DNA from 3 places in the Paenibacillus chartarius genome. Region 3 is predicted to be linked to each of the others. Evidence: riboswitches for the same ligand, from Rfam matches in the RefSeq annotation. Region 3 holds a riboswitch; each other region holds the start of a gene.
The links. Region 3 has a riboswitch for cyclic di-AMP ahead of ACFFK0_RS24210 (C40 family peptidase). Riboswitches for the same ligand answer to the same signal wherever they lie in the genome.
Positions count from the first base shown of each region.

Region 1: another riboswitch for cyclic di-AMP. It lies ahead of ACFFK0_RS16770 (3D domain-containing protein); the one in region 3 lies ahead of ACFFK0_RS24210 (C40 family peptidase).
Region 2: another riboswitch for cyclic di-AMP. It lies ahead of ACFFK0_RS27470 (resuscitation-promoting factor); the one in region 3 lies ahead of ACFFK0_RS24210 (C40 family peptidase).

Region 1 is NZ_JBHLWN010000068.1:52,442-54,640, forward strand. Features, by position in the region: gene ACFFK0_RS16765 (anhydro-N-acetylmuramic acid kinase) at 1-729, shown strand, start outside; cyclic di-AMP (ydaO/yuaA leader) riboswitch at 822-1,012, shown strand; gene ACFFK0_RS16770 (3D domain-containing protein) at 1,023-1,715, shown strand; gene ACFFK0_RS16775 (polysaccharide deacetylase family protein) at 1,773-2,199, opposite strand, start outside.
Region 2 is NZ_JBHLWN010000110.1:49,831-52,029, forward strand. Features, by position in the region: gene ACFFK0_RS27470 (resuscitation-promoting factor) at 1-773, opposite strand, end outside; cyclic di-AMP (ydaO/yuaA leader) riboswitch at 1,092-1,244, opposite strand; gene ACFFK0_RS27475 (ABC transporter ATP-binding protein) at 1,457-2,199, shown strand, end outside.
Region 3 is NZ_JBHLWN010000098.1:47,230-49,428, reverse strand. Features, by position in the region: gene ACFFK0_RS24215 (carboxypeptidase regulatory-like domain-containing protein) at 1-262, opposite strand, end outside; gene ACFFK0_RS24210 (C40 family peptidase) at 449-919, opposite strand; cyclic di-AMP (ydaO/yuaA leader) riboswitch at 923-1,087, opposite strand; gene ACFFK0_RS24205 (Ig-like domain-containing protein) at 1,393-2,199, shown strand, end outside.

The DNA.
Region 1 (2,199 bases), on a different contig from region 3:
GACATGGCGGTAGGCGGCCAAGGGGCGCCGCTAGTGCCCTATGCCGACTACTTGCTGCTGCGGGATGAGCGCCACGGGCGCATCGCTCAAAATATCGGAGGCATCGGCAACTGCACGGCGATTCCGGCCGGCGGCAAGCCGGAGCAGGTCGTCGCTTTCGATACCGGACCCGGCAATATGATCATCGATCAAGCGGTTTTGGAGCTGAGCGGCGGCCGGCTCGTCTACGACGGGGGAGGTGCTTGGGCGGCTTCGGGCTCAGTCAGGGAGGATTTGCTGGCAGGGCTCATGGCGCACCCGTATTTCGCACTGCCGCCGGTCAAGACGACAGGCCGTGAAATGTTCGGCAAAGCGTTTGCCGCATCGTGGATCGCCGAAGCGAGAGCGGCTGGCGCGGCCGATGCCGATATAGTCGCGACGGCGACGGCGTTCACGGCCCGCTCGATTGCGGACGGCTATCGCCGCTTTATTTTCCCGGACATGGCGGTTCGCGATGTGATCGTATCGGGCGGCGGTGCCCGCAACGATACGCTGCTGCGCATGCTGGCCGGCGAATTGCCGGAGCAGCAGGTGCACCGCTCGGACGCTTTCGGTATAGACAGTGACGCCAAGGAAGCGATTGTATTTGCACTGCTTGGTTGTCATTTCGTGCATGGCGTCCCGAACAATATGCCGTCGGCGACCGGAGCCAGAACGGCAACGGTTATGGGAAAATTGGCCCTTCCTTAAGCACGCTGCTGGATGCCGCTGCACGATTCGCCAGGACGATCCAGAGCGGATGGAAAATTTTGCGGGTTTTCACCCCTTGTTGTCGTATGGTACAGTTTCAGGAGCCGAAACCTCCCCTTCCGGAGAGGTGCGGGGGACGCTTTTCGGCGAACGGAAAAACGCGGCACGCGTGTGTGCGTTGATCGTTCGTCAGGGGTGAATCTCGGTGTCGAAACCCGAGTAGGGACTAACCTTTGGTCCGAACCCGTCAACTAACCTCGTAGGCAATATAATCAAAGGGGTAACTGCATACGATGACTGTGAAGTCAACCGTTCCATGGCGCGCAGGCCTTGTTCTGGGCTTGTCGCTGCTCGGCTTTAGTTTGGCTGCAGGAGGCTCGCCGGCTCACGCCGCAGCGGCCGCGGATCATACTTACGTTGCGCAAGGCGACGATACGTTCTGGCTTATTTCCAAAAAGCTAAACGTGCCGCTTCAGGCGTTGGTGGATGCGAACCCTGATGTTTCGGCAACGAACATATACCCGGGATTAACGATTCGGCTGCCGGAAACATCAGCCTCAGGCACGGTGCATACTGCATCGGCCGAAGCGCCGGCGGAAGCGGCAACCCTCATGCGGGCAGCGTCCACAGAGCCGACCGTTACCGCTGCAAGCGGCGAGGTCTTGGCGTACAGCAAGACGATCTCGGCCGTTGCGAGCGCTTATTCGGACAGTCCGAGTGAAAACGGGGCGTGGGGGGCTGTCGACTACTTCGGCAAACCGCTCGCTCTCGGTACGATCGCGGTAGATCCGAGCGTCATTCCGCTCGGCACAAAGGTGTATGTAACCGGCTATACGTTTAGCGGCCTCCCGACCGGAATAGTCGCCACGGCATCGGATATGGGCGGCGCGATTAAAGGAAACCGGATCGACATGTTCATTCCCCGCTCCGTCGGCAACGCTTGGAGCTTCGGTCTGCAAAACGTGACGATCTACGTACTGAAATAAGAAAAGCTTTGAGCCCCCGGACTCCGTCGATTGACGGGAACGGGGGCTTTTGCATGGTTATTTGGCCTTCGAAACATGCAGCAGCTCAGGTACCGTAACAAAGCGGTATCCTTGCTGTTTCAGCGATTGAATGACACCGGGCAGAGCCTGTACCGTACCCGACAAATCTTGTCCTTGCCCGCCTCCGCAGTGCTGCAAAATAATCGAGCCGCTCCGCGCCGCAGCCAATATATTGCTGCTCACCTGATCCGCCTTCAAGCTTTTCCAATCGAGCGAGTCTACGTTCCAGTTCACAATCAGGAACTGATGCTCGCCGGCCCAGCGCACCTGGTCTTCGTTGACCGCGCCGTATGGCGGCCGGAACAGACGCGGCTCGTAGCCGGCCAGCTCTTTCAGAATCGATTGGGTCGATTCAATCTGCTTCTCGAAATTGGCCGTTGACAGCTTGGGCATCACCGCGTGGCTGTAGGAATGGTTGCCGATG
Region 2 (2,199 bases), on a different contig from region 3:
TTCAACACTTGCTTGTAATTAAACGTCTTGCCGCTCTTCGAGACGGCATCGACATCCGGCGAGCTCGCCGACAGCACCGTTACCGGCGCCTTCGTGCCAACCGCCACGACCTTGTTCACTTTCTCCTGGGCGACTTCCAGGTTGACGACATTCTCGGCAACAAGGACGCCATCCTCATATACCTTCTCCATCGTCTTGGTCAGTACGCCTTCCTTGCCTTCCTGCACAACCTTCTCTTTACCCTTGAGGATCGTAGAATCATTCTTCTTCTCCGTTTCGAAAGCGATCGCTTCGTTCACTTCCGCAATCTCTTTCTTCACGCGAATGACCTGCACCGACGCATCCTCGCTGATGCCGGTTTCCAGCGGCGGAACGACTTTATCCAGCTCGCCGAGCGCAATATTCAATTCCTGTAATGCACTTTGTACCGTCTTGCCTGTGGTGAATACAGTTTTCGTCTCTCCGTCAGCAGTCAATCGGATCGGTTTCGCATGGTCGATCGTGATCTTCATGCCGTCCGTCAGCTTTGCGCCGAGGTCGGCGGATACGCGATCGTGCGCTCCGATCGTAATGGCTTGTTCATCCAGTAGGCGTTGCAGGACAAATGCTCGAGTTTTCACCTGTTGTTCCTGTCCATTCACTACTACGGATACGCTCTTGGTAGCCGTACCGTACAACAACACCAAAAACATGAAAGTAATCGCGCATGACAGTAAGGATAATGTCATAGTTAGACGCAAGTTTTCATGCTTCCATCGCAATGCGAAGGTCATGCTGGATGATCGCTTTACATGGGTTTCCGCGCTTGGAAAAGTTCCCACTTCTTCGGTCCTCCTTCAAAGCCCCGCCGTCGAGTGTTACGCATGATCAAAATGACGTGACTAAGGTTTAATGGTTAATGCGTTCTGTCTGACCATCGATATCGTGTGAGCGGCAAATCACCTCCCATGATACGATTGTACGAGCAGCGCCCTCCCATGATGCCAAAGTGCTTGAAGACAACAAAAAAAGGCCGCCAGAGAAGAGGACGTCTTCCCCGTGGTCTTTAGTTAATTGTCAATAATGGAAGTTGACAATAAGACACGACAAAGGTTACCTCTCTAAACACGCTTACGAGGTTAGCTGACGGATTCGGACGCTAGAGTCGCCCTACCTCGGACTTGCGTAACTAAGCCCTTGGATTCACCCCGAAACAACAACCCGGTTCCCCCGTTTTCCTTGCGGAAATTAAGCGATTGGTAAATTGGTATTTTTTTAAGTTATTATGAAAGTAGTTTACGTCCGATTAAAGCAACTGTAAAGCTAACCGCAATACCAAAATCGGCTTAATTGCGGCGTTTTTCCCAACAAAAGTTCACTTTATCGCTTAATTCCTACGTTTCTCGTCCGTATACATTCATTTTTGTGAATTGGGTTACAAAGGCGGAGGAAATTAGGCAAAAAAAGGAGCATATCCATGATCCCGATCCTACAAATCGACCGGCTTTACGGCGGATATTTGCCCGCGAAGCCGGTCCTGCAAGATTTGCAGATCACCGTCCAGCCCGGCGAAATGGTCGGCTTGCTCGGTCTGAACGGAGCCGGCAAGAGCACGACGATCAAGCACATCCTCGGCCTCCTGCTGCCGCAGAAGGGCGAAGTCCGCGTCGCCGGCCGGACGCTGCAGGAAGATCCGCTCGGTTACCGCGCCGCCTTCGCTTACGTGCCCGAAACGCCGGAGCTCTACGATGAATTGACGGTCCGCGAGCACCTGGAGCTGACGGCCATGGCTTACGGCTTGACCGGCGAGCAGCTGCATTCGCGGATGGAGCGCCTGCTGACCGAGTTCAACATGACGGACAAGCTGGGCAGCCTCCCGATCCAGCTCTCCAAAGGAATGAAGCAGAAGGTCATGATCATGAATGCGTTCCTGGTCGAGCCTGCCTTATATGTAATCGACGAGCCCTTCCTCGGGCTCGATCCGCTCGCCATGCGTTCCCTGCTTGAGCTTATGGTGGAGCGCAAGCGCCGTGGAGCCAGCCTGCTCATTTCCTCTCATATTCTGTCGACGATCGAGCCTTACTGCGACAAATTTGTCGTACTTCAGCGCGGTCGAATCGTGGCGTCCGGCGACATGGCGGCGCTGCGCCGAACGGCCGGCTGCAAGAGCGACGCCGCGCTGGACGACGTCTTCTATGAGCTGATCAAGGAGGACCGCCG
Region 3 (2,199 bases):
CCGTACCGTAAAGCGTACCGAATTGCTGTACCTGCTCGAGCTGCTCCGGCTGCATCTGAGTCATCAGCATTTGAAAATCGGCCGCATCGATGACGTTGTCCCGGTTGAGGTCAAGGTCCGAGGAACCGCTATGAATCGCTTTGACTATATCGTCTATATGTACTCCGTCATGTCCGGGGTCCAGGTTCACGGATGCCAGTGCCGACACCGGAATAGCGGTCGTCAGCAGACAAGCGCTTAACAGCAATTTCAACTTGCGCAATATGATCGATACCCCCTGACATCTAGGAAAATTCAACTATTTCGATCATAGCACATCGACAGCAATCGCTCTACAACTAATGCCTTAGACCTATGTGTTAAAAGCTGGAAATAAAAGAAAGCCCCGATGCATCGGCTCACGCCAAGGCCATTCGGGGCAATCGTTTGCTAGAGAAGCTTCTCAATCTTACTGTACATCTGTCGTCAGCTGGGTGTAAAGCTCGTCCCACAGCACGCGTCGTGCGGAGACATACCGCTTCTTATAGTAGGAATCGCTAAGAGCTGTCTTGATGACGCCCTTATCGGTAGCGGAGTGAACGAAGTAACCGTCCCCTACATAGATGCCTACATGCGAAATGCCCTTGCCGCTGGTGTTGAAGAATACGAGGTCACCTGCGCGCAGATCGTCTTGGGATACCCAGTAGCCTTCTTCGTTCTGAGCCGCAGAGTTGTGAGGCAGCTCAATGCCGAACTGGTTGAAGACATATGCGGTAAACCCGGAGCAATCGAAGCCGCTGGTGGTTGTACCGGCCCACTTGTACGGTGTCCCCATCAGACCCGCGATCGTTTTGTTCATCGGGGTTTCTGCGGAAGCGCTACCGACCTGGAACGTGAACAGCACAACGAAACTGAGCAGTAAAACGACAGCCTTCTTCAATTGAGGAGCTCCTTCCACTGCCTACGAGGTTAGCTGGAGGGTTCGGTCGAAGGTATGCCCTATGATCCCTACGAGCCTGAGTCATAGACTCAGTCGCGAAATCAATTCACCCGTGAAGACTGGTTCCCCCGTTTTCCGCGGACCGCGGAAATTCGGCAATTATTGGGTTATTTTTTGTCCAGACTACGTATTCGTCAAAAACCACAATATTCCTCCTATAAAACTTATATATTCGAAAAAAAATTGCAAGGTTCCCATAGTCGGTGAAAAGGGCGCTTGGAAAGTGCGTCGAATGGGTGTGGGAAAAATCATTTCCCTATGCCGTTGGTATAGGCTGGGCTGACAGCGACGGCAATTGTATACGATGGTTTGATGGATTTTCAAGTTTATGTCGAAATCCAAAGGGTAAATGTAGATTATTGCCGAATGGTGTGGATCAATGCATATCATTTCAGACATCAGGAGGTAGAGTTATGCAATGTAGAAAGGCAACGCAGCGGTTCACATCCGCTCTATTGGCCGTTGTTCTGGTATTGTCCGCTTTTTGCGGAGCAAGGACCGTCAAGGCGGACCCCACTTCGAGCCCGATGACGATAGGGGTCGAGGCTAACGGCAGCACGTCGGTCAAACAGGGAGACGAGGTCGTGCTTAGCGTAAAAGCCGATCATTTGGATGCGTTCGACAATCAAGAGAATATCGTTCAGATGCGGTTCATTATTTCCTTTGATAATCGGGTGTTTGAGGGCGAATCTTTCGCAACGCGAAACGACAATTTAAATCGTTACGAATACACGGCCCCAGGCTCCTACGTGCCTAACGGCAGTGTGTTTAATAGCGTAAACAAGACGGTTAGCCCGCCGATTGTCGTCAACCAGGGAGGGCCTACCGAAGGAAACCTGGTTTTCGAAATTCAAGCCGAGAACGGCGAAATGTTCGAATCGAGTCTGACGGCCGGCGGTGCCATCGAGCTGCTGAAGGTGAAGCTGAAGGTAAGGGACGATGCACCCCTGAATGACGTCTCCATACCTACCAGTGTTGAAGTCAAGAAAGATGACTTGATGGTAAAAGTTTATGGCACCGACGGCACGGACGGATGGGCATATATGAACGAATTTGATGGGAGTTATTTCGGCGACGGTAATGTAGTTACCTATGGGATAGCGATGTCCGACGCGTCGGTGCTGGCTTCGGACAAGACGGCACTGGACATCGATTACAGGTCGAATGCCGACAAGGAGCACGTCGTGTCCGATATAGGCCTGCCCTCGGCCCAAGGCACA